Regions from separate parts of the Marinomonas sp. AWM4_232 genome, predicted to be linked through region 1. Evidence: predicted binding sites of a transcription regulator. Region 1 holds the regulator's gene; each other region holds the start of a gene.
The links. The regulator FNR, encoded in region 1, switches genes on or off when oxygen is low (the NO sensors DNR and NnrR bind a similar motif). The targets are predictions, from matches to a motif close to TTGATNTANATCAA.
Positions count from the first base shown of each region.

Region 2: the regulator FNR is predicted to act here: its motif matches at 3,366-3,379, upstream of ACXAC1_RS01845 (OmpW/AlkL family protein).
Region 3: the regulator FNR is predicted to act here: its motif matches at 2,019-2,032, upstream of ACXAC1_RS15915 (cytochrome ubiquinol oxidase subunit I).
Region 4: the regulator FNR is predicted to act here: its motif matches at 1,963-1,976, upstream of ACXAC1_RS13970 (cytochrome ubiquinol oxidase subunit I).

Region 1 covers NZ_JBSWTA010000001.1:3,984,014-3,991,416, forward strand. Annotated here, with positions in the region: gene ACXAC1_RS18875 (sulfite exporter TauE/SafE family protein) at 1-412, shown strand, start outside; gene hemN (oxygen-independent coproporphyrinogen III oxidase) at 495-1,865, shown strand; gene fnr (fumarate/nitrate reduction transcriptional regulator Fnr) at 1,895-2,656, shown strand; gene ACXAC1_RS18890 (adenine phosphoribosyltransferase) at 2,683-3,225, shown strand; gene ACXAC1_RS18895 (YfaZ family outer membrane protein) at 3,311-3,874, opposite strand; gene ttcA (tRNA 2-thiocytidine(32) synthetase TtcA) at 3,889-4,725, opposite strand; gene ACXAC1_RS18905 (SprT family zinc-dependent metalloprotease) at 4,816-5,325, opposite strand; gene ACXAC1_RS18910 (RecQ family ATP-dependent DNA helicase) at 5,318-7,102, opposite strand; gene ACXAC1_RS18915 (YecA/YgfB family protein) at 7,161-7,403, shown strand, end outside.
Region 2 covers NZ_JBSWTA010000001.1:388,093-395,495, reverse strand. Annotated here, with positions in the region: gene ACXAC1_RS01865 (ABC transporter ATP-binding protein) at 1-151, shown strand, start outside; gene ACXAC1_RS01860 (plastocyanin/azurin family copper-binding protein) at 117-581, shown strand; gene ACXAC1_RS01855 (MFS transporter) at 590-1,801, shown strand; gene ACXAC1_RS01850 (porin family protein) at 1,850-2,419, opposite strand; gene ACXAC1_RS01845 (OmpW/AlkL family protein) at 2,649-3,245, opposite strand; gene mdoH (glucans biosynthesis glucosyltransferase MdoH) at 3,472-5,601, opposite strand; gene ACXAC1_RS01835 (glucan biosynthesis protein G) at 5,613-7,172, opposite strand.
Region 3 covers NZ_JBSWTA010000001.1:3,352,021-3,359,423, forward strand. Annotated here, with positions in the region: gene cydB (cytochrome d ubiquinol oxidase subunit II) at 1-479, opposite strand, end outside; gene ACXAC1_RS15915 (cytochrome ubiquinol oxidase subunit I) at 479-1,885, opposite strand; gene ACXAC1_RS15920 (ATP-binding protein) at 2,177-4,069, shown strand; gene ACXAC1_RS15925 (sigma-54-dependent transcriptional regulator) at 4,062-5,453, shown strand; gene gcvP (aminomethyl-transferring glycine dehydrogenase) at 5,512-7,403, opposite strand, start outside.
Region 4 covers NZ_JBSWTA010000001.1:2,943,143-2,950,545, forward strand. Annotated here, with positions in the region: gene ACXAC1_RS13955 (hypothetical protein) at 1-322, opposite strand, end outside; gene hisA (phosphoribosylformimino-5-aminoimidazole carboxamide ribotide isomerase) at 445-1,206, opposite strand; gene arfB (alternative ribosome rescue aminoacyl-tRNA hydrolase ArfB) at 1,338-1,751, shown strand; gene ACXAC1_RS13970 (cytochrome ubiquinol oxidase subunit I) at 2,129-3,706, shown strand; gene cydB (cytochrome d ubiquinol oxidase subunit II) at 3,708-4,844, shown strand; gene cydX (cytochrome bd-I oxidase subunit CydX) at 4,890-5,006, shown strand; gene cydD (thiol reductant ABC exporter subunit CydD) at 5,050-6,774, shown strand; gene ACXAC1_RS13990 (amino acid ABC transporter ATP-binding/permease protein) at 6,740-7,403, shown strand, end outside.

The sequences.
Region 1 (7,403 bases):
GATCTTAATGGGCTTGTATATCTGCGGCGCGTCTAGACTGATTCTTGTTACAGAAAAAGCAGGACGACTTCTATGGAAAAGCATTCAACCCGCGGCAAAGTCTTTGCTGCCTATAAGATCCAGCAAACAAGCCTTACTTGCCGGTATTATCTGGGGCTGGCTACCTTGTGGGCTTGTCTATTCTACCGTGCTGTGGGCCACATCCCTTGGCTCAGTGAAACTTTCCATGATGGCAATAACAGGTTTTATCTTAGGCACTCTCCCAAGCATGTTACTGGCGGGCCTATTTAGCCAACAATTAAAAGACATATGGCAGCGCTATCAACTCAAATGGATGTTTGGTATCTCCATCATCCTTTATGGGGCTTACAGCATCCCTCTAGTGAAAAGCATGCTTTCTTTAATCGGATAACTCCAATTCTTGATCTATATCAGCAAGTAAAAAAGGCATAAGAGTAAAATTCCTATTAGAATTTTTAATAGGACACGCTTTTATGCTTTGGGACTCCCAACTTATCCAAAAATACAACCTTGCTGGGCCGCGCTACACTTCATATCCAACTGCGCCTCAGTTTTCGACAGATGTCAGCAAGATGGAATTGATCGGTAAGATGCTAGAGCCCTCACACTCGCCATTGAGCCTATATTTTCACGTCCCATTTTGCGCGCACCTTTGTTACTACTGCGCTTGCAACAAAATCGTGACCAAACAATATGACAAAGGAACCGAGTATGTTGAATTACTGGGTGAAGAAATGCGCTTACGCGCATTAATGATTGATCAAAGCCGTCCTGTCACCCAGCTTCATTTCGGTGGTGGTACGCCTACCTTTTTAAGTGAACAGAACCTTGAAACATTATTCTCTCAAGTTCACGAGTTGTTCAACCTTGTCACTGATGGCTCACAAGATTTTAGTATTGAAATCGATCCAAGAGAAGTAAACCGCAATAAACTAGAAGTACTAAGAAAGCTTGGTTTTAATCGAGTTAGTCTTGGCATTCAGGACTTTAACGCTGATGTGCAAAAAGCCATCCATCGCATACAGCCTCTAGAGCTTGTAGAAAGTGTGGTAAACGATGTTAGAGATCTCGATTTTAACTCTATTAATTTCGACTTAATTTATGGACTACCAAAACAAACACTGTCAGGTTTTAAAGAAACCCTTGATAAAGTCATTGCCTTGTCGCCAGATCGAATCTCAGTGTTTAACTATGCTCATTTACCACAAAGATTTGCACCTCAACGCCGTATCTTGGATGAGGATCTACCTTCACCTGAGCATAAATTAGCGCTGCTGAAACTCAGCATAGACACGCTGACGGACGCAGGTTACGTCTACATCGGTATGGACCACTTCGCTAAACCAAATGACTCATTAACAAAAGCACAACAAGAAGGTCACCTTCAGCGTAACTTTCAAGGGTACACTACCCACGCAGAAACCGACCTACTAGCGTTTGGCGTTTCTGCTATTAGCCAAGTAGGCAAAGCGTATTTTCAAAACCATACGGATTTATCACTCTATCAAAACTGTATAGAAAACGGTCAACTTGCTATTATGAAAGGCTATATTAGTAACCAAGATGATCGCATCAGACACGCAGTAATCATGCAGCTTTTATGTCATAACTCGCTTAACAGTCGAGATATTGAACACAAGTTTAGTATTAATTTTCGAGAGTATTTTGAGAAAGAGCTGGCTTCTTTAAAAGAGCTAGAGGAGGATGGCGTTATAAACGTCTATAATAAAAATGATCAAATACATCTTGAAGTAACGGAAGCTGGAAGGCTGCTAGTGCGCTGTGTGTGCATGGCATTTGATAAGTACCTAACAAACAACAACAGTTTTTCAAAAGTTATTTAATTACCCGATCGAGCTCAGGGAGAGTATTTATGGCAATTTCTAATTCTAATAACCGTTTCAGCAGCAAGCTGACTTCGCAGTGCCAAAACTGCAGTCTAAGTGCCCTGTGCTTACCAATCGCTCTAGCTGACGAAGACGTCAACCGCCTCGATCAGATCATTGAGCGTAAGCGACCACTGAAAAAAGGTGAGCTTTTGTTTCATCAAGGTGAAGAATTTGATTCTGTATTTGCTGTACGTACGGGCACACTAAAAACTTTTAACATCACTAACTCTGGTGAGGAGCAAATCACAGGCTTCTACTGCCCTAGCGAGCTGGTAGGTCTTAGCGGTATTGATGATAATCACTACCCTGTTTCGGCCAAAGCGCTGGAAACCACCACTGTCTGTGAAATCCCATTTTCACACCTAGAGCAACTGTCTTCACAGATCCCTTCACTGAAGCATCAATTATTCCGCTTAATGAGCCGTAAGATCTGTGATGATCAACAAATGATGGTGCTACTTGGCAAAAAGAACGCTGATGAAAAAGTGGCGTCGTTCTTGTTGAACCTATCACACCGCTTCAAAAAGCGCGGTTACTCAGCGACAGCATTCCGTTTATCCATGTCACGTGGTGAAATCGGTAACTACCTAGGCTTGGCTGTAGAAACGGTAAGCCGTGTTATGACACGTTTCCAGAAAAATGGTTTAATTGACGTGGATGGTAAGGAAATATCGATCATTGATATGACCGAAATGGAGAAACTTGTCGGTGCGTCATCAGAATGTGCTACCATTGAGCATGTTTAATTAACCATTCAGTTAAGGTTTTACCTATGCTTTTTGATGACTTTTACTTTAAGTCTCTAATTCGCACAGTTGAAGATTGGCCAAAGCCAGGGATTAGCTTCCGCGATATCACCCCTATTTTCACCAACCCGAAAGGGATGCGTATGGTGGTTGACGCTTATGTACACCGTTACATTGATAGCGATATCACTCACATTGCTTGTATTGATGCTCGAGGCTTTTTAATCGCTTCAGTGTTGGCGTACGAGCTGCGCAAACCACTTGTGCTAGTGCGCAAGAAAGGCAAGCTACCAGGTAAAACGATTTCGCAGTCCTACGATTTAGAGTACGGCAGTGCCGAGCTAGAAATTCAAGAAGATGCGGTTCAAGAAGGCGCTCAAGTTTTGTTATTTGACGATCTGATTGCCACTGGCGGTACTCTAATTGCTGCAATGAGCCTCCTGAAACAGCAAGGCGCTAACATTAAAGAAGTGGCAGCTATTATTGATCTTCCTGATTTAGGTGGCAGTGCTAAGATACAGGACCTAGACATTTCTGTATTTTCACTTTGTGCATTTGAAGGCGAATAAATAAGCATTTCAAAATTGCTTGTTTGCCCATAAATAAAAAAGGTGGCATGAGCCACCTTTTTTATTTACAACTTATCTAATCAGCTTAAAACGTCGCTGCAACGCCAATAGCGACACCTTTGTTCATGTCAACATCTCCATACCGCTCTAGGTCAACACTTGTCAAACCGTATCGCAAAAACACACGAGCATTTCGCAACGTTCGATATTCACCGCGGATCTCAGCTTGATACAAATTATCAATATTTTGGAAAGACAGTACTTTAGGAGAGAAATACAGCGAGCCTAATACACTAAAGCGGTTTGCTTTTGGAAAAGTATAACGGTAGAAACCACCAAGCGCTATGGCTGAACCAGCATTGTCAACATCGTATTCCGTGTCTACTGCAAGCAAACGTGCTCCAAGACCAATTTGCACTGGATAGTCTTTCGCTGTGTCTAGGTCCTCAATATGAGCACCAATATAGCCGTATTTACCATCATCTGAATGATACATTCCACCAAAGTCAAAGAAATAGCGACCTTGGTTCAAGCTTACATCCAGCTTAACAGCGTCATTTGATAGACTCCCTTCAACATTGGTTTCAGCCGTCGCTTGAGCAGAGATTACAGCCCCTAATATGAGAGGAACAAGTTTCTTAATTGACATACAGCTTCCTTAAATTAAAGCGAGATAACATTTAAGCGTTTCATTGCTTCTTCAGATTGCTTAAGACCTTTAAAGTCAAACAATTCAGTGTCCGCCAAATGTGACGGCACAACATTTTGGACCGCTGAGAACATCGTATCCAAACGTCCGGGGTATTGTTTCTCCCAGCCTTGAAGCATTTCTTTCACTACCTGACGTTGTAGATTTTCCTGAGACCCACAAAGATTGCAAGGAATGATTGGGAAAGACTTTAGTAAAGAATATTGTTCAATGTCAGACTCCTTGCAAAAAGCCAGCGGACGAATCACTACGTGCTTACCATCATCACTCAAAAGCTTAGGCGGCATCGACTTCAACTTTCCACCAAAGAACATATTTAGAAACATGGTTTCTAATATGTCATCACGGTGGTGGCCCAAAGCAATTTTGGTTGCACCAATTTCTTCAGCAAAGCCATACAATGAACCACGACGTAAACGTGAGCATAAACCGCAGGTTGTTTTACCCTCTGGCACGACTTCCTTAACGATGCTATAGGTATCTTTTTCGAGGATGTGATAGTTCACACCAAGGCCCGATAAATACTCAGGCAAAACGTGTTCAGGGAAGCCTGGCTGCTTCTGGTCTAAATTAACCGCCACTATTTCAAAATTAATCGGCGCACTCTTTTGCAAGTTACATAAGATATCCAGCATGGTGTACGAGTCTTTACCACCAGACAAACACACCATGACTTTATCGCCATCTTCAATCATATTGAATTCTGCAATGGCTTGGCCCGTTAGGCGACGCAGGCGCTTTTGCAGTTTATTCAGTTCAAGCTTTTCTTTTCGATCGATCTCAGAAGTCATTCTAAATTACCATAAAACAGATGGCGGCTATCTTACTACAAGCGGTGTTTGGAAACATCCCATCAAGTTCGCAACAAAACAACAAATCTTTTAGAGGTTAGCGATCTGTTTCACAAAGGTTAGCTGACTGCCGCACTGACGACAAAGATACTGACTACCACGCTTCACTCGCCCATGACGATGAGCAGTGAATTCATGAGTTCGACACTGACAGCGGTATTCAAACAGATTCTTTGCTTTCGGCACTTCAAAGTCATGGGTTCGTGAGGCTTCCACATTAAAAATATGCTCCATCACTGCCACCCACTCTTTTCCATGCGGCCTTACTTTACTACCAAAAACCTGATGTACCACAATATGAGCCACCTCATGAGGAACCACCTCTTCGATAAAGCGCTCTGTATCTTGGGTTAACATAAACAGATTAAAACGCATTTCATTACGCTGAAGATACGCCGTACCGGCACTGCGTCCGCGTTGCCGAAAGTTATAGGTCGGCATACTTAACTTGATCTGAAAGTAACGCTCAGCTCGGGTCATGCACTCTTGTACTTTCTCAGCGATCCTATTTTTAAGTTCGGCTGATAAGACGTTAGACATCCAGCTTCTCACTTACTTGTTCATTGAATAAATCGCTCGCATTCAACTGACTAAGAATGTCTTTGCTAAGCCCTGTCAAACGACTCAATGCAGCAATAGACGTTGGGTTAGATTCGAAGATAGCATGCAGTTGCTTCTCTGTAAGGTAATCAGAGGCCCGATTGGTCACACTCCATTGCAATAACTTTTGCCAGTTTCCCGAAGGTTTCACCCATTCCTGCGTATCTTTTAAGGCTGGGTAAAACCAATCCGTTGTCGTTAATAGCTGCACTTCGGAACGCAATAACGCTCGACATTCTTCACCCAGCCCAACAGAGAAAGGCGTTAATCCTTGAATAAATAGATACCCTTTTGCCAGCAAGCTACGTACCACAGATTTCCACTGAATTTCGTCTAACGCTGCCCCAGTACCAAACAGTGCGTGACCTTCAAGGCGGTAGTTCATCACTTGCTTAGTACGCTTGCCCATCAATGCTTGAATCAAGGCAGCAAACGGCACCACACCTTTCGTATGATGCACAAGGCTTAAGAACTTCTGCGCTGCAATGGTGACATTATGCTGTTTGCTAGTTGAACGACATCGATCACACAACCCACACGCTTCTTTAGGTGATTCAGAGAAAGCCTCTAGCAGCACGTTTTGACGACAATCCGTGTGTTCCAAGCAGGACATCAGACGCCAGAACTCGTCTTCCATTTGCTCTTGTCGGACAAACTGCCAAGTCTGCATAACGTCTTGAAGACCATAGAATAACAACGCCTGTGCGGCACGGCCATCACGCCCAGCTCGCCCCACCTCTTGTACATAGTTTTCTAACGACAAAGGCAAGTCCATATGCACGACAAAGCGAACGTGGTCCAAATCAACCCCCATGCCATAAGCCGTAGTCGCCACCAGCACCTGCACTTTACCTTTAGCAAAACATTGATGAGCCGCTTCTCTTGATTCCGCATTCATACTGGCATGATAACAAGTCGCCGAAATCCCTTGGCTAGAGAGCCAACTGGCTAACTCTTCGGATTTAGTTCGGGCACGACAATAAACGATCCCCGGTTGAGCCACTGCATCTTTCATCAAGAAGGAAAGTAACTGCTGTTTGGCACGCTTTTTTTGCGATACTTTAAGCTGAATATTTGGACGACTGATACTCTCACGAACAATTCTCGGAGATTGTAAACCCAACGCATTCGCTATCGCTTGTTCTTTGTTGGGTAACAGAGTCCCTGTTAGCGCAATGATAGGCGCATCAGGAAACACCGTTTTCAAACAGCCAAGCTGCGCGTATTCCGGGCGAAAATTACGTCCCCAACGTAGAATACAGTGCGCCTCATCCACCGCAATGCAAGCAATCGGAACATCTTCTAATAACCCCATCACGCTCGATTGCAGAAGCTTTTCAGGCGACATGTACAAAATTTCGACATCATTATGTCGCAGGCGCCAATACAGATCATTTTGCTCTGCGCCATTTTGCGTGGAGTTTAAAAACTCTGCTTTGATCCCAAGCCCCTGAAGTGTCTCCACTTGCTGCTGCATAATGGCGATCAAAGGACTGATCACTAAACCAACCCCCTCTCGTGCCAAAGACGCCACTTGATAAATCGCCGACTTACCAGCTCCGGTTGGCAACAGAGCCAACACATCCTCGCCCTCTGCCACAGCACGAACACACATTTCTTGAGAACCAATAAAAGATGAGTACCCCAAACGTTGCAGGGCATGCTTGAGCGCTGGATCTATTCGCTCTACAGAGTCGTTTTTAACGGGTTTGCTCATGGTTTTTTACAACTGATGTGTTTAAACTGTGTCGCGTATAATGAATAGGATCACTTAAATGCAACACCAACCTCTTGATGACTTAGAATTAGAAGAGCTCGAAAACTTTCTTGATTCCGATGCCGTCCACGAAGACTGCCAAAACTTTGTGATGGCACACGGTTTCCTAACCGCTCTTGCCATTTGCCCAGAGCCACCAGCATCGTCTCAATGGTTACCGCTTGTTTTCGAAGAAACGCCTAATTTTACCTCTGATAAAGAACAAAAGCACATCGAGAATTTAATGGTGCGTTTGGCATCT
Region 2 (7,403 bases), 3.6 Mb from region 1:
GGTGGAGGATGTGTACGGGGTTAAAGCGGATGTGCAATTAGATAGTCTAGGCGTGCCTTTCATACGTACACAAAGACGTGGTGCACACGCCTATGTCAGTATGAAGGAGTCTTTAAATGAAGCAAAACCGGAATCATCTTATGTTAACTAGATCGCTACTTTTTGCGGCTATGACCTCAATAGCTTGCTCATCCGTCTTTGCTAAAGACTGGCAAGTGCAGATGTTAAGCTATGGTGAAAAAGGGCCAATGGTGTTTGAGCCGGATTTCGTCCAAGCAGAAGTTGGTGATACGGTTACTTTCCTCCCCACTCAACCAGGTCATCATGCGGCTTCTGCTTTGACGCCAGACCAGCAAAAGGCATGGTCATCAAAACTAAATGAGACGTATACCGTAGAGCTCACTGAAGAAGGCGTGAATTTATACTATTGCCCACCACACTTGATGATGGGGATGGTCGGTGTGATTCAAGTGGGGCAGGCGGTAAATAAAGAATCTCTTGATCAATTTTACCCTTCGTTTCGCAATAAGATCGCTCTCAACCCTGAGCGTGTTGACGCTATCCTAGAGCAGGTTAAATAACCCACAGCATGAACGCTAATCACTTCTTAGCAGACTGGCGCGCATTATCTGCGGCCAGTCGTGTCCTTGTTATCAATGGCTTCACCTTCAATCTCGGCTTTTACATGTTACTGCCATATCTGGCAGATCATCTGCAACGGAATCTCGGCCTGAGCCCATGGCACGTGGGGATTGTGATTGGCTTACGAGTACTAAGTCAGCAAGGTTTATTTCTGGTGGGGGGAACTCTAGGCGATTACTTAGGTTATAAAAAGCTTATTTTGCTTGGTTGCCTTGTTCGAGTAGCAGGTTTTGGGTTGCTGGGCTTCGCTGCGAACTTCCCATTACTGTTACTTGGAGCGTTTTTAACTGGCTTTGCTGGTGCGTTATTTACCCCCTCTAGTAATGCGTATTTGGCACATGAGGCACCCGATCAAATACGTCGCGATCGTATTTTTGCCATGCAAAATTGGACTAGTGAATCAGGTATGTTTCTTGGACCTCTATTAGGGATTATGTTAGTGACCATAGACTTTATGTGGGTGGGTTTTGGAGCCGCACTGTTATTTTTCAGCCTGTTCTTAATCCAGTGGCGCTTTTTACCTGAATTGGCTGATCAAGAAAAACGAAGTCGCAATGAAGGTGCGTTTTGGCAGCACTGGTTAGACATGCTTCAAAACACAGCGTTTATAAAGTTCATCGCTTATGCCTGTGCGTTCCACTTATTTTTCCATCAATTGTATTTAGCCTTGCCAAACGAAGTCGAAACGCGAGCATTGGACTCAAGGGTGATTACTTGGGTGTTTATGACCTCATCTATTTTGGGAATATGTTTTCAATTACCTATTAGTCGCTTGGTGAGCCAGACCATAGGAAGTGCCAAAGCGATGGGCTTGGGGCTTGTACTGATGGGGAGCTCTTATTTGCTGTTTTTACCAAACACGACATTCCTCCCTGGTGCGAACTTTGTTCTGTACGCTGCTGTGTTCAGTGTTGGCTCAATGCTTGTCCTACCATTACTAGGCTCCTACGTACCAAAATTTTGCTCTAGATCTGAGCTGGGTAGCTATTACGGGATGTATTCGTGTGTCGGTGGTTTGGCCGCATTTATAGGTAATGTACTGGTAGGGATGTTGCTGTCTTGGTCTTCTTTGCCGAGAGAGTTGATTTGGATTGGGTTCGCTATGGTAGGACTCATTGCAGGCTTCCGTTTATACAGTCATGTGAAAAACATTGCGTAAACGAAAGAGAGCCCAGTAAAGGGCCCTCTTTATTGCTTGATGGGTTGCTTAGAAGCGGTACTCAACACCAACACTCGCTTGGTTAAAGTTGGTGTCAAAGTCACTGTCTTCGTCTAAGTCATCAGCGCTTAGCTCGGCATCGTACCAAGTGTATTGAGCATTAAGCAGTAACTGCTCAGACAGTTTAAAGTTCAAGCCCGCGCCTGCGAACAGTGCTTCATCATCTGTACTTCCTGTTACGCCACCAACGGAATAGTCTGTGTCATACCAAATTTGACCAGCTTTAGCGAAAAACTCAATAGAATCGGTTAAAGGTAGTATTCCTTTAAGGGCCGCACTGTAACCATCCGTTTCAGCATTTGCCAAGCTGCCACCGTAAGAACCGAAGTCAGTGTAGCCACCTTCCAGAGCAAAGAACTCACTAAAACGATAACCAATAAGGCCTTGCCATACATCATTGTTGTCATCAAAGTCATCGTCGCTATCAACTTTTAAATAGCCGTAGTTACCACCAATGTATAGGCCGCTTTCGTTCGTACTCCAATCTTCTGCGTGAGCTACTCCCGCAAACGATGAAAGGGCAATGGTACTCGCGATGATTGGCATAACTTTTTTCATTGTATTACTCCTTGTGACCAATTTGTAAGAACGAATTCAGTGTTGATCAGATTGATTAGGGAGTAAATGCGAGTAGTGCTAACTTCAATATTTTTGTGCGTTTTATTCTGTTTACGTGCTACAAGCTATCACAAAGCGTTACTTTTTGAGTTTTCTTGACAGACAGAAACGATAAAGCCTCAACCAAAGGTTGAGGCTTTTAAAAGGGGAGAGTTGATTGTTTTGCTGTTTAGAAAGTGTAACCAATGCTCGCCATTACAGAAACTGGGTCGATGTCTAGATCACCAACATCATTACCATTAATAGTAACGTCAGTATTGATATCCATGTACCAAATTGATGCGTTTACGAATAAGTTTTCGGAAATGTTGTAATCCAGACCTGCTTGGAAAGCGAGGCCAAAAGAGTCAGCTAATTCTAGTTTAGCACCGGAATCTAGCTTTTCTTCAAAGAACACTGTGTAGTTAAAACCAGCACCTAGATATGGACGTACATCACTGCTTGCAGTGCCAAAGTAGTATTGTCCCATCAGAGATGGTGGCAAATGAGACGTCTCACCAATGTCTGAGCCACCAGCTTCAATATCATGAGTAAAAGGTGTCGCAACTAGGAGTTCAACACCAATATTGTCGCTATACATATAAGTGCCAGTTAGACCTACTTGAAGGTTACTGTCAACATCAAGACCAATTCCAGTATGATCATCAGCATTTGGCATAACGTTTACCAAACCGCCACGAATAAACATATCGCCCGCTTCATGTGCCATGACTGGTGCACTGATTAAAGCAGCAGAAAGTAAGGCGAATTTAGTTACAGATTTCATATCCATGTCTCCTAGTGGGTGCAAATCAAATAAGATGTGCTCACCATACGCCTACACAAAAAAAAGAAATTGATCTAGGTTAGTTTTTGACGGATACGTGCGATGGTTTCATGGATTCTATTAATCTATGTCATGAAAAGGATATCGCTGTAGAGGTTTGCGCGTAAAAATGAGAAATTATGCGCGAATGGGGACCGCCAGCCACCATTCAGTGGCTGGCAGGTATTTATGCAAGTGCAGAACCACTATGGGCTTTGTCAGATGTTGCCGGTAAAAACTTTTGTAAGCGCAAAAATAAAGATCGATGCTTGAGAATAGATAGTAGCTCTTTTTCATTGATATGTTCATAAAGTGCATCAATAGAGTCACTGTGTTCGATTTGCCATGCAGCGCATACCTTATGTCTATCAAACTGTTTGTTTTCAAGCTCAGGGAGTTGAGCAAGGTGCCAATAGTAAAACTCTCTGTTATCGACATAGTCTTTTAGAGTATTAGAGCTGCTTGCGTGATGCTCGAGTCTCGAAATATGTTGCTCTAACAAGCTTACGATTTTGCTTGGCCTACGTTCCTCTGGACCTTTCAACAGCCCCAATCTAGCGAGCAAGTTACCTCGTTTAGAGCCACCACTTAACCAAGAAAGGGGAATTGAGAAAATCAATCCAAATGAAATAGGTAGCGACCAATAAAATAGTTGTGGGCTCAAAAAGTAGGCGCTGGCCGCAAGTAACATACCAAACAATGTATGGTAAATGTGCGCACGTGCTGCCTCAGGCCAGCGGTTCGCACCGTCATCTCGGGACTGCGGCTTCCAGCCACTGTCTCGACCTTTCAATACGTCTACTACAACTAAAAATTGTGAGAACATCAAAATAGGTGCGTAAAGGGCCGAAATGAGCACTTCCAGCAGTGTATCTATGGTCAGCATAATCGGCCCGCCAAACTGACGGCAAACACGCCAATGTAGCATCGCATTAACCCAGCCATAAAACTTAGGGGCTAATACTAACGCCATGGAGACAATGAATAACGAGCGTGCCTTTTCAAAGTCAAATACCGGCCAGGTTGGGAAAAGCGATAAATTGTTAAAATACTCAGGTCTGACAAAGTAGGCTTGCACCGCAAGAGCAAAACCGACGGCAATCAGTGCAAACCAAAAAACAGCACTGAAGTAGGAGAATATGCCCGTCATCAAGTGCATTCGAGAGACGAAGTGTAGGCCTTTAGCTGGAACAAATGCTTTGTGCTGCAAGTTACCCTGACACCAACGACGGTCGCGAACCATGACGTCAATAAGTGATGGCGGCGCCTCTTCATATGAGGCCTGTAAATCGGTATCAAAGCGAACGCCCCATCCAGCCCGGCGCAAGAGTGCGGCTTCTATAAAGTCGTGACTCATGACATGTCCGCCAAATGGTGCTTTACCAGGAAGGATGGGTAAACCACAAGCTTCAGCGAAGGCGCGAGTTCGGATAATGGCGTTATGGCCCCAGAAATTCGAAGCGTTACCGTGCCAAGTTGTTAATCCTGCGGCATAAATTGGTCCAAAACATTGATTGGCGAATTGCTGAATTCGGCTGTAGAGCGTATCGGCACGTATAATCGTTGGAAGTGTTTGGATTAAGCCTAAGGTAGGTTCTGCCGCCATACGACGAGCCATAGACATTAAGCACTCTGCACTCATCAAGCTATCCGCATCAAGTACAATCATGCACTCATATTCAGCGCCAAAACGGGTTACCCAGTCTGAAACATTCCCCGCTTTTCGCTCGGCATTATTAAAGCGGCGACGATAGTAAATAGGGCAACCAGTCTGATCATTATTGAGAATCGGATGAAAGGCTTGTTTTTCGCGAATACTATTTTCGGCTCTATTGGTATCGCTCAGAATGAAAAAGGCAAACTTACCTGGCGCATTCTCCAATAGGTCTTCCTGCATGGCTTCAATGCTAGCTCGAATCCGCATAGGATCTTCATTGTAAACTGGCAACAATATTGCGGTAACGCCGTCGGGTTCAGCTTCCAAGCGCTTTTTGCGAAAGGGTGACAACTTGAATAGCAAGCCGAGAGTCGCTTGACTAAAAGCGAACGATATCCAAGTGAAGTTGATACAGAAAAGCCCAAGAAACAACCACTGCAACCAAGTAATGTGGTTGGTGCTCAGTACCTCATACATCTCCTTCGCGCCGTAAGCAGAGAGTCCCACGGTAGAAAATAGTACTAATAATCTAGATAGTATGGTTGTGAAAAAAAAGCGCTGTTGCTGCTTTTTTGAGTCCTTTCTCTGCTCGTTGACCCCATGCCTTGGCATTTCGAGTACCGCGTCTTTGGGTAAAGCATAACCTGTTGAGTGTTTCATTTTATGATCCATCATTCTCCCGTCCATCGATATAACCATGTTTCCGCGAGTGGTTTATTGTCTTGTTTTAGCTGTAGTCTAATCTCAGCCGTGTCGGCTTCTGCTGGGTCAAAGGTGACAAAAGCTCGAACACCTTGCTGATAAGGGTTTGCAACCAATTTAGTGTCAACAATTTTGCCTTGACTGATGCTGGCATCTACTTGAAGGCTCTCAAGCGTTGATACGCTCAAATCTTCATAATCAATTACCAATTGGGGCTCAGATGAAGACTTGTTTACCGCACTGCGAACAATGTGCGGTTGTCCCGATAATACTGGCGTGTCATTAGTGAGTGTCAGGCGGTATGAATATTCAAAAGGTTGACCTTTTTTAAGGGGCGCTTCTGGTTGCCAGTAAGCAACGATATTGTCGTTACTTTCAGACTGAGAAGGAATTTCAACCAGCTCAATATGGCCTTTGCCCCAGTCATTCATTGGTTTCACCCAGATAGAGGGACGGCGCTGATAAAGGGCTTCTAAATCTTGATAGGCACTAAATTGGCGCTGGCGCTGAATCAAGCCAAACCCTTGTGGTGATTCATCCATAAACGCACTAATCTGTAGGTTGTCTGGGTTAGTCAATGGGCGCCATAGCATTTCCCCTTGTCCTGTTTGAATCTGTAGACCTTCTGAATTGTGTACTGCTGCACGGTGGTCAGCTGATGGGGAATCGTCCATCGTATTATTAAACAGGTACATAGATGTTAAAGGTGCTAAACCAACATGTGCTAAATCCTTTCTCGGGAACAGTGTGGATTCCACTTCGATTCGTGTTGGTGATCCGGGGAAGATACCAAATCGATAAGCGCCGGTAACACTTTCACTGTCAAGCAAAGCGTGCACAACAATCGCCTGCTGTGAGCTTGAAGGTCGCTCTATCCAAAAGTGGCGGAACATAGGGAATTCTTCCCCTTTGGGCTGTGCGACATCAACCGCGAGCCCTCTGGCTGAAACGCCATACTTTTGGCCTTTGGAAATGGCGCGAAAGTAACTGGCACCTTGAAAGACAATAAATTCATCCTTCTTATCATCGGTGTTGATGGGGTAGTGCAAACGTAATCCTGCGAATTTGCCCAGTTCCGCAATCAGCTTACCTATGTTTTCATTTGGAGTGACAAAGGAGTCGCTCGTGGCTTTGATGGGATAAGCACGTCCGCTTTCAACCGCATCAATTTCGACTAGATCTTGATATAGAAACCCCGGCGCGAATAGTTGAATAGAGAACTGTGTTGGAGCTTCTCCCCAGACGGCTTGGTTTTGCTGAAAATTAATTTGGCGATAGGTATCGGCGTCCAAGTTAATTAATTCCGGCGCTGCTTTCTGAGGCGCTTTCATCGGCTCTGCGGCAAGCGCTTTCGCTAAATCGATAACGGTTTGACGAGAGAAGCTGTAGCCAGCTTGCTCTGATGACGCTAAGTTTGAGGTCTGTTCCTTGTTTTCATTAGTGCTTGGCAAGCTTTCTTCTGCCCAAGATGCATTCGATAATGCTAAGCTCGCGATCACAGGTAATGTTAACGTTGAAAATTTCAGCATATAAGTTCGTTATTCGCTTATTAAAATAAATTTCTAGGGATTTTGGTAAGAGCCACTCATCTGACCATAGTCATTAATCATAATGATAAATTGGCTGGATAATGTGATTTTGGTGTCGGGAAATTGCAAAGAAAACGAAATGTGAGATAGTCGCATCCATAAAATGTAAAGACTGTATAATCGCTTGAATAATATAGGAAATATGACATCAAACATGGCGGATTATGCACT
Region 3 (7,403 bases), 630 kb from region 1:
AATCCAGTCAAAATGGCGAATGGAGATAACCAATACCAACTGTCGAGTTGAATATGATTAGCATTAACACCTTGAACGATTGATCCTAAGATTAAGCCTTGGCAAAAAGCTGCGGTGGCAGAGCCCGCGCTAAATGCAAAGTCCCAATAGGGGCGAGAGCGGTCAGCTTTAAAACGGTATTCAAACGCGACGCCACGAAATATAAGGGCAAACAACATTAATATAATTGGTAAGTAGAATGTTGATAAAATACCCGCATAAGCGGCTGGAAAGGCAGCGAATAGAACGACACCGCCAAATACCAGCCATGTCTCGTTACCATCCCAAACATGTGAGATGGAACGCATCAGGTGGTCACGCTCACCTGTTTGGTCAAACCATGGGTAGAGAATACCCACGCCTAAATCAAAGCCATCCAATAACACATACATCAAGACAGCAAAGCCAAGGATCAAGAAATAGAAAAGAACTAAATCCATTATTTTACTCCCTCTTCATGTTTGAGGTTTTTCACCCAAGCTAATGCATAACCCGGTGCTTTCATGCCAATTAATTGTTCTTCAAGATGCGCCATTGACGGCGGGCCTTTTTTGATCAGCTTACGCATGAAGTAAAGATAGACGCCCAACAGCAAGGTATAGATCACCACAAAGCCGATCAAAGTAAACAGTACGCGCTCAGCAGGCAGTGGTGATACGACTTCACTGGTACGAACCAGGTTGTACACTAACCAAGGTTGGCGGCCAACCTCGACCACATACCAACCCGCTAGTACGGAAATGACACCTGAAGGGGTAAATAAGGTCAACGCGGTTAGGAATGGTTTATTACTGAACAAACTACCGCGCTTACGGAGCCATAGCGCAAGTACAGCCAAGCCAATCATGCCAAACCCTAATCCAACCATCACCCGGAATGACCAGAAAACCAACGGTACGTTCGGCCGATCTTCGGGCGGAACAGCTTTTAAGCCTTGTACAGCGCCATCGAAAGTATGGGTCAAGATCAGGCTGCCTAAGCTTGGGATACCCAGTTCATAGTCATTGGATTCGGTTTCCATATTAGGCATCGCAAACAGTAATAGCGGAACATGTTCTTCTTTTGCAGGCCAAATACCTTCCATTGCGGCAAGTTTAGTTGGTTGATGCTCTTTGACGTTTAAACCGTGATGGTCTCCCACCAACGCTTGCAGTGGTGTGAGAACGAGCGCAATCCACATGGTCATGGATAAGCCTTTTTTGGCGAACTCGGTGTGTTGCTTTTTAAGTAAGTAATACGCACAGACACCAGCCACTACAAATGTTGCAGTGATGAAAGATGCCAATAACATATGAGAAAGACGATACGGCATAGAAGGGTTAAAAATCACTTCGAACCAATCTTCAACATGAAATTGACCGTCAACGATGATATGGCCTTGGGGTGTTTGCATCCAAGAGTTTGCGACGATGATCCAAAAGGCTGAAATCCATGTACCTATCGCAACGACTACCGTTGAAAAGAAATGTAGTTTGCGTCCTACACGCTGCCAACCAAATAGCATGACGCCTAAGAAGCCTGCTTCTAAGAAAAAGGCAGTTAACACCTCATAAGCCATTAATGGACCTAGCACAGGACCAACAATGTCTGAGAACTTCGAGAAATTGGTGCCAAATTCATAGGATAGGACAATCCCTGAAACCACACCCATACCAAAGGTGATGGCAAAGGGTTTGATCCAGAACTTGGCCAATTGTAGATAACGAGGATCATGGGTTTTTAGCCATAGACCTTCCCAAATGGCAATCAAGGTGGCTAAGCCGATGGTGATGCTAGGGAAGATGATATGAAAGCTAACAGTAAACGCGAACTGTAAGCGAGAGAGTAAAGCGGTATCGAGTTCCATAAGAAAATCCTACGCTTTAGAAGCAAAGCGGCGTAATGCAAGTGGGGTGATGGCAAGACTGATGATGCTAACTAAAACAAAGGCGTCAATTAAAAGCTGACTGTAGTGCATAGGTGTTACCTCGAGGACTGTATTGAGTTAAATCATGTTGATTGATCTTTAGCATTGATTGTGCCAATAAAATGTTTGATTTAAGTTGTTGAAATTATTGAATAAAATTATTTGTTTGAACTAGTCGTAAACAAAGTTTACGATTTATCCAAAGTTTACACTGTCAACGAGGTTTACGTTTTGACCTTATCGATTGCGTTTGAGATATCTATTTGGATAACCAGCGTCTGTGGCGTTTTGGTTGCCGCATGGCTGTTGTGGCGTGCTCGTCATCAACCAGACTTGCGAGCTTTAGCGGGCTTTGCAGTGATGATGGCATTGTGGTGTTCAGGTCATTTGGCGTTGCTGCATAACCAAGAAACACTGGGCATGGTCTTGGTTCTTGCTAACCCGTTAATGCCAACTTTTTTTCTGCATTTTGCATTATTGTTTGTCAATGAAGGTACTGAGAAACAACCGTGGTTGACTAGATTGATACACATCATGCCTTGGATCTATGCAATCAGTATCTTTATTGTGATTTGCAGTATTTGGGCCGAAGCTGGCGACACGGTGCCATTAATGGATGGACGGCCATTCTTTGTGTTTAATGCCCACGGCGCAGTGAATCTAGCATATACCGTATTAATAGGTGTCCTTGGTCATGGGGTGTTGTTGCTTGGTTGGCAGCAGCATTCTGGCAATAAAAAACGTTCCATCTTAGCCATGTTTGGTGTCGCGGCATGGGGGTTGCTACTGGCAACGAGCTTCGTGTTTCCATCGTTTGGTATTAATGTTTTCCCTTACCCAATGTTGTTACTCCCCAGTTATTTATTACTGCTGGTGTATGGTGTGGTGCGCTATCAGATTTTGGATGTAAACCGTTTCGCGAATCGGGCTTTATTAGCATTAGCGATGATGCTTGTTGTACTGTGTGTGATTGCGGTACTGGGGGCTTTTTCAGGCCCCATTGGCTTACAGGCTTTGGCGACGGTGCCAATATGGCAGTTATGGCTTTATTCATTGGTGGTTTTATTAACAGCAGCGATGGTGTACCCATGGTTAAAACGTTTCAGTGAACGTTTAGTATTCCCTGGCGCTGTGCTGAATGAGCGCATCTTAGATAATTGGAATAGGGAGTTGAATCAGGCAGGATCATGGCAAGCATTAACATTACTGGGTGAACAGCAACTGGCACAACACCTTAGACAGCCCGTACCAATTTGCCTTGAGCCTGCGGATGTGCCAGAAGAGCTTCATATTGTCGTACAGAAAGAATTGAATGGTTGGTTCGCACAACCAGTACACACCAACGATATTAGCCCTGGTATGCGACTGACTTTGGACGTCTTTAGCTCTTTATTTGCGACGCAATGTGCTGCACTTGAACGATCTCTCGCGTTAGCAGAAACAGAACGAAAACGTTTAGATGAACAACATCTAGTCGAGCTAGGTAGTCTTTCAGCTGCCATGGCACATGAGCTACGTAACCCTTTAAATATTATCTCAATGGCGTCGTACAATTCACCTGTTGATACACGCCGTCATATCCAAGAGCAGTTAACCCGTGCCGATCGTTTAGTGAGCGATATGCTGGTGTATTCAGGCAAACTTACACTCCAATATCAGCCTGTGTTTATAGAGCCTTTGTTGGGGAGTGTCCTGAGCTCTTTGAACACAGATAACGTTCTGATCACCTTACAAATTGAAGAGCAGCTCGAAGTGAATGCTGATCCGCACCGCTTACAGCAAGTGTTTATTAATCTCATTGATAATGCTTTGGCTTTCGTGCGCAATCAGGGTGATGGCTCGATCTGTATCGAAGCACAAAAAGAACGTTCAGAGTTAATTTGTCGTATCCATAATAATGGTCCGTCCTTAGATCCCTGTATTGGACAAGAGGAATTATTCCGCCCATTTGTCAGCAAAAGACAAGGAGGTAGCGGACTGGGACTGGCCATTGTGCGGCGCATCCTTGATGCTCATCATGGGCAAATTTGTCATCGTAATGATCTAAATTGGCCCGTTACCTTTGAAATCCGATTGCCTCTCAACCCCACAGTACAAACCAAAGGAGAATCCAAAGATGTCTGATTATGGCTACATCTTATTGGTCGATGATGAACCGGCTTTTCGCGAGTTGGCAGGAAGTTGGTTGCGTCAACAAGGGTTTAGAGTTAAGACGGTGGGCTCTACAGATGAAGCTTTAGAAGCGAAAAAAAGCCAAGGACAGCCAGATTTAGTATTGCTAGACCTTTCCTTACCCCCATACTTTGATCCTCAGAAAACCCTGCAGACCATGCCAGAATTTGGTGGTTGCCCAGTGATCATTATTACCGGACATGCCGAACGTGAGCTGTCATTGCAAGCGATTTCTCAAGGTGCATGGGACTTTATCGCCAAACCCATAGATCCCGAAATGTTAGCCGTTGTGGTGAAGCGGGCATTAGCAAAGACACGGCTTGAGCGCGAAGTAGAGCGTTTACAAGAAACTTCTCCAAAGTTAGGTTCAGAAAAGTACATTGGTATTTCTGACAGTGCGCAGCGTGTTCGTTCTTTGATAGAACGTATTGCTCCGACAGACGTTAGAGTACTAGTGACGGGGCCTTCTGGAACAGGTAAAGAGGTTATTTCGAGAGCACTACACGATATGAGTCCTCGGGCAAAAAAGCCATTTGTTTCAGTACACTGTGGTGCTATCCCAGCTGAACTGTTAGAAAGTGAGCTATTTGGTCATGTTAAAGGCGCTTTCACTGGAGCAGACAAAGATAAAGTTGGCCTTCTAAAGCTTGCGGATGGTGGTACTTTATTTCTCGATGAAATTGGTGAAATGCCAGTGCCAATGCAAGTTAAATTGCTGAGGGTTTTACAGGAGGGAAGCTATTTTCCTGTGGGTGCGCGAGAGCTAGAGTCCATCGACGTTAGGATTGTTTCAGCAACGAATGCTGATTTGGCTCAGCTCATAGCAAGTGGTGACTTTCGTGAAGATCTGTATTATCGAATCAAAGGCGTTAACATCGAAACGCAAGCACTTCATATGCGTCAAGAGGACATCCCCGTTTTATTGCAACACTTTATTGCTGCATTAGAAACACATCAAAGTAGAAAGTACTATCTTTCAAATGAAGCGCTTCAATGGTTCCGGCAACGTCCATGGCAAGGAAACGTAAGAGAGCTGAAAAATACTCTTGAGAGCGTAGCAGCGATCGCCGTGGCAGGCCAAATTACCTTAACCGAAATTCAATTGCTAAATTACGATGTAGCGCCTCAAAGTCACTCGCCAATCTTAACCTCTGAAGAAAAGCCAGTAGCGTTTACTCATTCGCTTGATGAGCAAGTTCAGGAGCTAGAAATCAAGCTGATCCGAAAAGCATTAGACACAACAGGTCACAACAAAACCCAATCCGCCAAGCTTCTTGGGTTATCAAGACAAGGCTTGATTAAAAAAATTGAAAGATATGGATTAGGGGGAGGGTAAACTAAGAACATTTGACTCATGAAATGCTCTTAGTTTTCAATTTAAAGCGGTTCTTTGATTAGTCTTGGTAGCTTTCTACTGGCAGACACTCACAGAACAAGTTACGGTCGCCGTAAACGTTATCGATACGACCCACTGGTGGCCAGTACTTACGAGCTGCAATCCATGGTAGTGGATAAGCCGCTTCTTCACGTGTGTAAGCATGTGTCCAGTCACCGTTTAGTAAAGACGCTGCTGTGTGCGGAGCGTTAACTAGCGGGTTGTCTTCTAGGGGCCATTCGCCTGCTTGTACTTTCGCGATTTCGTTACGGATCTGGATCATGGCGTCACAGAAACGGTCAAGTTCTTCGCGGCTTTCAGACTCAGTAGGCTCGATCATAAGTGTGCCAGCAACTGGGAATGACATAGTTGGCGCGTGGAAACCGAAGTCCATTAGACGCTTAGCGATGTCTTCTTCAGAAATGCCAGACTCTGCTTTGATCGGACGAATGTCGATAATACATTCGTGCGCTACGGTGCCGTTCTTACCAGTGTAAAGAACAGGGTAGTGCTCACCGAGACGTTTCGCGATGTAGTTCGCGTTAAGGATCGCGTGGAATGTAGCATCACGTAGACCACGGTCGCCCATCATCTTAATGTACATCCAAGTGATGACTAGGATGCTAGCTGAACCGTAAGGTGCTGCCGATATTGCACCGTGTTGAGTTTCGTTTTGAACAACAGGTGATACTGCGTGGCCTGGTAGGAATGGCGCTAGATGTGATTTAACACCGATAGGCCCCATGCCTGGACCGCCACCACCGTGTGGGATACAGAATGTTTTGTGTAGGTTCAAGTGCGATACGTCACCACCGAAGCTACCTGGAGGCGCGATACCTACCAATGCGTTCAAGTTTGCGCCGTCGATGTAAACCTGGCCGCCGTTGTCATGCACGATGTCACATACTTCGCGGATTTGTTCTTCGAACACACCGTGAGTTGATGGGTAAGTCGCCATGATACAGCTTAGGTTTTCAGCATGTTTCTCTGCTTTTTCTTTCAAATCAGTAATGTCGATGTTGCCGTTCTCGTCACATTTAATGATAACAACTTTCATACCGGCAAGGGCTGCAGACGCTGGGTTAGTACCGTGTGCAGAGCTTGGGATTAGACAGATATCACGCTGATCGTCGCCACGAGATTTGTGGTATTTGTCGATCGCGATTAGACCTGCGTATTCACCTTGCGCACCTGAGTTAGGCTGCAAGGAAATTGTGTCGTAGCCAGTTGCTTTAGAAAGCATGGCAATTAGGTCGTTAAGTAATGCTTGGTAACCTGACACTTGCACTTTTGGTGCAAATGGGTGGATGCGACCAAACTCTTCCCATGTTACAGGGATCATTTCTGATGCAGAGTTAAGTTTCATCGTACATGAGCCTAGTGGGATCATGCTTTGGTTGAGCGCGATGTCTTTAACTTCTAACTGACGCATGTAACGCATTAGTTCAGTTTCGCTGTGGTGCGAGTTGAATACTGGGTGCGTTAGGATGTCATCAGTACGTAGCATACTTTCTTCGATACCGAAGCCAACTTCTGCGTCTAGCATTTCATCAGTCAGTTCTACACCGAAGCTGCTTGCCAGATTGTATAGGTCTTCGATGGTGCTGGTTTCGCTGAATGATAGCGACAGCTCAGTACTGCTTGCGCGGTAAAGGTTGATGTTCTTTTCAGCTGCGCTCTTAAGAATTGCATCTGTCTTATCAAGCGTCTTAACAACAAGTGTATCGAAGTAAGTGCCGTTGTAAGAGTAAGTGCCTTTAAGCGCTTTTGCGAAGATGTTTGTGAGGCCTGCTACACGTGACGCAATTTGTTTTAGGCCTTTAGGACCGTGGTATACCGCGTAGAAGCCCGCCATCATCGCGAGTAGTGCTTGAGCGGTACAAATGTTTGATGTCGCTTTTTCACGACGGA
Region 4 (7,403 bases), 1.0 Mb from region 1:
CCGATAGCTCTTTTGGGCTAATGGTTCGACCTAAACGCTGCTCAAGTTCCTCGATATTTTGTTGCGCTAACAGTTGAAGATTTTTATATTGAGTTAATAGCTCTTCATCCGTCGCTTTGTTTATGTGCTCTGACTCTTTAACATCCGATGTTTGTTTTTCTGGTGTGGCATCGTGTGGTGCAGCTGGTTCCTCTATCTGTGTATCTACAGAAACTGGTTCACTAACAGGTACGCTACTGGGCGTCGAAGTTGTAGGTAAGGAACACGCTGACAATAACAAAGGGAAAAGAACAAAACTGGTGCGTAAGATCCTCATACTCAAAAAAATTCCTAAAATGAAAAAATATGCGCCAAGTATGCGGTAATGGGGCTGCGATGTCGAGTGAAGGAGTCGTAAACACATCAAGGGAAATCAACATCCCTTGATGTACTAGAGCTCTTTCATTATCTGGTGTTCCAAGCAATACAATCTTCTAGTGTTACTCCTTTGCCGCCAAAGATATCTAATGCACTGCCAATGGTTAAATCCACCTCACCATTAGACAATTCATGAACTCTTTTAAGGTCGTTCAAAGATCTTGCACCACCAGCATAAGTGACGTCTATAGGGCAGCCTTGACCTAACAAAGCTACTAACTTCTCATCAATGCCAGCTTGCAGGCCTTCAACGTCTGCCGCATGAATCAAGAATTCGTCACAGTGATTGGCAAGCTCAATTAAGTTTTCCAAATTGACTTCAGTTGAGGTCACTGTTTGCCAGCGATCTGTGGCAATAAACCAACTGTCACCCACTTGACGGCAGCTTAAATCAAGCACCAAACGATCGGTTCCTGTTTCACGCTTAATTTTGTCTAAGCGGTCCCAAGAGAACTCACCGTCTTGAAAAAGATAAGATGTCACGATGACGTGGGATGCGCCTGCTTTTAGATATTCAGCGGCATTTTTTACGGTCACGCCACCGCCGTATTGGAGGCCGTCTGGATAAGCTCGTAATGCACTTAATGCTTCCAATTTGTTTTGCTTGTCTTTGCCTAGTGCAATAACGTGGCCACCGGTGAGGCCATGTTCACGATATAGGGTGGCGTAATAGGCTGCATCATAGTCGCTAATGAAGTTTTCTTTTGCGCCAGTATCATTCAAGCTCCCGCCTACAATTTGCTTAACTTTACCCTGATGTAGGTCGATGCATGGACGAAATAGTGTCACTGAAGGCTCCAGTATCCAATCAAAAAGGACAGTGATTGTAACGAACTTGTCAAAAGATGCGAAGCAAGATTATGAAACCTGTGTCTGCTGTTACAATACATTGCTTACAAATAACCTCTCTAGGGAAACTTATGTCGCTGAAAATCTCCAATACTGTTGAAATTCCTGATCATGAAATTGAGATGACGGCGATACGTGCACAAGGGGCTGGCGGTCAAAATGTTAACAAAGTCTCCAGTGCCATACATCTACGCTTCGACATTTTACAGTCATCTTTGCCTGACCGTATCAAAGAACCATTACTTGATTTAAAAGATGGCCGCATTTCAAAAGATGGGGTTCTTATCATTAAAGCGCAGCAGTTTCGCACCCAAGAAGCGAATCGTGAAGATGCCTTAAATCGTTTGCAAAGCTTAATTCTTGAGGCCATTCGCCCACAAAAAATGCGCCGTCCAACTAAGCCAACCAAAAGCTCGCAGAGAAAACGCCTAGATAACAAAAAAGCACGAGGTGCTATCAAAAGTCAGCGACAGGCAAAGTGGTGAGCCAAGGCTTTATTATTAACAACTGATATAAGAAACATCTCCTTATTTCAAATTAATATAAGCTTATTGCTTTTTGTGTTGACTGTTTTGGTTAATGAGATTCTAATGTAGCATTCTGCGATACACTGGGTGGCGTTGTTGGCTAGGTGTTGAAAAAACTTCTTGTAAAGAATGTGTAAGCTGCTTTAAGTGAACTCATAAGTGACATTTATTGATCTAACGCAATGACCCATAAGCGCAGTTAATAAATAATTCAAATGTATGCTAACCATACATTCATTGAATGACTTGGCATTAGTTGGCGACCAAAAGAAATAAGAGCATTGAAGTGCCTAGGAAGCGCCGCCGTTTTCTTACGTTAGACATGGGTTAAGATCATGATTAATGAAGCAGTTGTAGAGCTTTCGCGATTACAGTTTGCGCTCACAGCCATGTACCACTTTTTGTTTGTACCTCTGACTTTAGGCCTCTCTTTCCTTCTCGCGATTATGGAGTCTGTGTACGTCATTACTGGCAAACAGGTGTACAAAGACATGGTGCGCTTTTGGGGTAAGTTGTTCGGGATTAACTTCGCCCTAGGTGTTACAACCGGTTTGACTATGGAGTTCCAGTTCGGAACAAACTGGTCTTACTACTCGCATTACGTAGGCGATATCTTTGGTGCGCCATTGGCGATCGAAGGTTTGATGGCCTTCTTCCTAGAATCAACATTGGTTGGTTTGTTCTTCTTCGGTTGGGATCGTTTAAGCAAAGTGAAGCACCTAATGGTGACTTGGCTGGTTGCACTAGGATCTAACTTATCTGCATTGTGGATCTTGATTGCCAACGGTTGGATGCAAAACCCAGTCGGCTCTGAGTTTAATTACCAAACCATGCGTATGGAGTTGGTGGACTTCGGTGCTTTGTTATTTAACCCAGTGGCGCAGGTGAAATTTGTACACACTGTTTCAGCGGGTTATGTAACCGGTGCGATCTTCGTACTTGTGATCTCTAGCTACTACTTACTTAAAAACCGTGATCTAGCCTTTGCGCGTCGTTCTTTCGCCATCGCTTCAGCGTTCGGTTTAGCCGCTACTTTAAGCGTTATCATCCTAGGTGACGAGTCAGGTTACGAGCTAGGTGAAGTACAGCGAGTTAAACTGGCTGCGGTTGAAGCGGAATGGGAAACTCATGAGCCACCAGCACCGTTTACCGTGATCGGCTTCCCGAATCAGGAACTTGAAGAAACAGAATATGCCTTGCGCATCCCTGGCTTGATGGGCTTGATTGCTACACGTTCTCTAGACGAAGAAGTGGTAGGTATCAAAGAGCTAAAAGAATATCACCGTCAGCGTATCATTAACGGTATTTACGCTAATCAGTTACTAGCTGAACTACGTGCTGGTAACGAAGACCCGTTGCTTAGAGAGAACTTTGATAAAGTGAAAGATGACTTAGGCTACGGTCTATTGGTGACCGCTTTCACTGAAGATCTTGATAACGTCACACCAGAGCAATTAGATATGGCGGTCGATTACTCTATTCCTAAAGTGGCGCCGTTATTCTGGTCGTTCCGCATCATGGTGGCAGCTGGTTTCCTAATGTTGGTCACTTTTGCAGTGGCTTTCTACCAAAATGCTCGTCGCCGTATTGGTCAGAACCGTCTATTCCTCAAAGCCATTATGTTCACGCTACCGCTACCATGGATTGCCTGTGAAACCGGTTGGTTTGTAGCGGAATACGGTCGTCAGCCTTGGGCCATTGGTGAAGTGCTGCCTGTTCACGTGGCGGTGTCGAATCTGACAACAGGTCAAATTTGGTTGTCACTAGGTCTTATGACTGCTTTGTACACTGTGTTCTTAATTGCAGAAATGTACTTGATGATCCGCTTTGCGAAACAAGGTCCTTCAAGTCTGCACACTGGTCGCTATGCGCTAGAGAAAGAAACAGACCAGCTTAAAGCGCAGGAGGTTTAAGATGGATTATGAAATGTTAAAAGTCATCTGGTGGGTATTGGTTGGCGTATTGCTGATCGGTTTTGCCATCACCGACGGCTTTGATATGGGGGTTGGTTCGCTTTTGAACGTTATTTCAAAAGACGATTCAGAGCGCCGTATTATGATTAACTCGATTGCCCCTCACTGGGACGGTAACCAAGTATGGTTTATCACAGCGGGTGGTGCTTTGTTCGCGGCTTGGCCTGTGGTGTACGCGACTTCGTTCTCAGGTTTTTACATGGCGATGATTTTAACCTTGGCGGCTTTGTTCTTCCGTCCAATTGGTTTCGATTACCGTTCTAAACTTGAAGGCACTAAGTGGCGTAAAAACTGGGACTGGGGCATTGGCTTTGGTTCGGCTGTTCCGCCAATCATCTTTGGTGTGGCGTTTGGTAACCTACTACAAGGCGTACCATTCCAGTTTGATGAATACCTACGTGTAACTTACACAGGCTCATTCTTCGCACTGCTTAACCCATTTGCGATTCTATGTGGTTTAGTGAGCTTGCTAATGCTTGTGACACAAGGGGGTGCTTGGTTGCTACTAAAAACGGAAGGCAACCTGTTTGCTAAAGTTCGTAAAGCAACCATGGTGTCAGGCGTACTAACGGCTGTGTTGTTTGCGCTAGCAGGTGTTTGGTTAGCTTACGGTATCGATGGTTACGTGATCACAAGTGAGTTCGATGGTAACTCTGCTATGACTCCGCTGATGAAAACAGCAGAAGTTCAAGCGGGCGCTTGGTTAGCGAACTATAGTGTTTTCCCAGCTTTAATCTTAGCTCCGATTGTTGGTATTGCTGGTATGTTGCTAGCAGGGCTGATGGGTGCAGCAGGTCGTGGTGGTATGGCGTTCCTACTGTCTTCACTGGGTATTGCTGGCATCATCATGACTGCGGGTGGCTCTATGTTCCCATTCCTAATGCCGTCTTCTACTTTCCCAAGTATGAGTCTGACTATGTGGGATGCGACATCAAGTGAAAACACCTTGATGATTATGTTTATCGTGGCGTGTATCTTCGTCCCAATCGTGTTGTCTTACACTGTTTGGAGTTACTTCGTGATGTTTGGTCGTCTCTCTAAAGAGCACATCGCTAAAAACTCACATTCACTTTACTAATATGCAATGGGGTAGGAGAAACCTACCCCGGTTTAAGGAGTCATTATGTGGTATTTTGCTTGGGTGCTGGGTGTGCTACTAGCGTGTTCATTCGGCATCATCAATGCTGTCTGGCTTGAATTTTCTGGCTACGACGGTGAATCTCCAGACGATTCGATGTAATCAAACTAAGGTTCAAATGACCTTATGATGTAAGGCTTTCGCGATGCGTAAACGACTAAAGACACCAGAACAGCAGTTTCTATCTGAACTACAGCAAGCAGAAAAGAAGCGCTTTCAGACTGTAAAGTGGTTGGGCGTCTTAATGGCGTTGACGATCGTTGCGCAAGCTTTAGGTCTGGCAAAAGTCATCGCAGACTTGGTACTTGAGGGGCGCTTTCCCCTCAGTGCCGCATTGCTTGCAGGTGGCGCATTTCTTTTAAAAATCGTGGTGCAATTTGTGCGTGAACAACTATGTGCCAGCGCCAGCCGTAATATTCGTTTTTCACTTCGTAAACGCTTGATTAATCATTTAACGAAACTTGGTCCTAATCGTCTGCAATTGGACGAAGATGCAGGGCTATCGACTCGCGTTTATGAACAAATTGACGCACTTGATGACTATTTCAGTCGTTATGTGCCACAAGTTTTCCTAGTCACTTTTATTCCTCTGACGATCATGTTGGCTGTGCTGCCCGTATCATGGATCGCCTTTTTTATCTTTGCGTTTACGGCGCCACTAGTGGTGTTCTTTATGATACTCGTTGGTTATAAAGCTGCGAATGCTAACCGTAAGCAGTTTAAAGTGTTATCGCTACTATCCAATCAGTTTATGGATTTGAACCAAGGTATTGCGGAACTTAAACGCTTAGGGCAAACCGATAGCGCCCGTGAACGTTTGTCTCTGACTGCTTCTGAGTATCAAAAAACGACCATGGGTGTGTTGCGTTTGGCATTTCTGTCTACGGGCACACTAGAGCTCTTTTCATCCGTAGCGATTGCTATGGTTGCTTTGTATTTAGGGCTTGGCTTGTTAGAGCAACTGCCTTGGCAAACAGGTGTATCGCCGGTCAGTTTATTTGCCGCATTCTATTTATTGTTGCTCGCGCCAGAGTTTTATTTACCGTTGCGACAGCTTGGTAATGACTACCACGCTAAGCAAAAAGCCGAGGCGGCTGCGACCGACATTCAGGCCATTCTTGATGTTGAATTGAATGCATCAAGTGAGCATAAGCAAGTATCGGCACATGAAGTATCAGCACTTTCATCGACGCCTATGATTGAGCTAGTTGACTTACATTGGCAGCAAAATGGTCGAACTCGTTTGGCTAATATCTCGGCTGCTATACAGCAAGGTGAGCGGGTGTGGCTAAGAGGAGAATCTGGAGCAGGTAAGTCAAGTTTGATGTCTATTCTGCTTGGCTTTGAACAGCAATATCAAGGATCCATCTTAATTGAAGGTACGCCACTTTATCCGATGGATTTGCAAGCTTGGCGTCATCGTTTGGCTTGGTTGCCGCAGCAGCCGGAGTGGGTGCAAGGCACGATTCGCCAAAATCTAGAATTAGGACTTGGTCAATGCAGTGACGATGAGTTACGCACGGCTTTGATTAAATCCCAATGCTGGGACTTCGTTGGCCAGCTTAGATTTGGTTGGGATACTCCAATCAGCGAAGCAGGAACAGGGTTGTCTGGTGGACAAATGCAGCGTTTGTCTATCGCCCGTGCTTTGCTAAGTCAGGCGGATATTTGGTTATTAGATGAGCCTTGTTCTGGACTCGATTCAGAAACGGCCGAGCAAGTTTTGAATACTCTCGACGAAGCGAGCTTTGGCAAAACCGTATTGATCATCAGTCATGATACGCATCCTGTTGTGTGGGCAAATCAGCAATGGGTAATGACAAAAGAAGGTGTGCATGTCGAAACGCAAACCCCAATTTCTTACGTTTAAATCACTGTTGCTAGAGAACCCTTTTGGGTTATTGGTGGCAACGTTAGTTGGCATTATTTCAAGCCTAGCGGCCGTTGCGTTGTTGGGAATTTCTGGTTGGTTCCTCTCAGCAGCAGGTCTTGCCAGTGCAATGGGCGCAGCACTGGTGTTTAACTTTTTCACACCGGGCGCGTTGGTGCGACTAATGGCGATTCTTCGAACCGCTGGACGTTATGGTGAGCAAGTGTTCTCCCATGATCACCTACTAGGCTTACTACGTAGCCTTCGTTTATGGGTGTGGGATCAGAGGGTTAATACACCTCAGGCTAAGGTTAATAAACAAACTAAAGGTGACTTATTACAGCGCCTGGTTGGCGACTTGGATCAAATTATTAAGTGGCCATTAGCGGTCGTCATGCCATGGGTATATGGTTTAATCGGCTGTCTTGGCCTGTTTGCGTTGGGAGCATTTGTCTCACCTATGCTGATGTTGCCCATTGCCGTTTATGGTGTGGTGCAGTTATCGATGATTCCTTGGTTAGCTAATAGAGCTGCGTTGTTATCCGTTTATACAATGCAGGCTTTATCTGTGCACCGTCGAAGCCGTTTTATGTCGGTATTTTCGGCGTTGATTACGTTAACCATTCGCG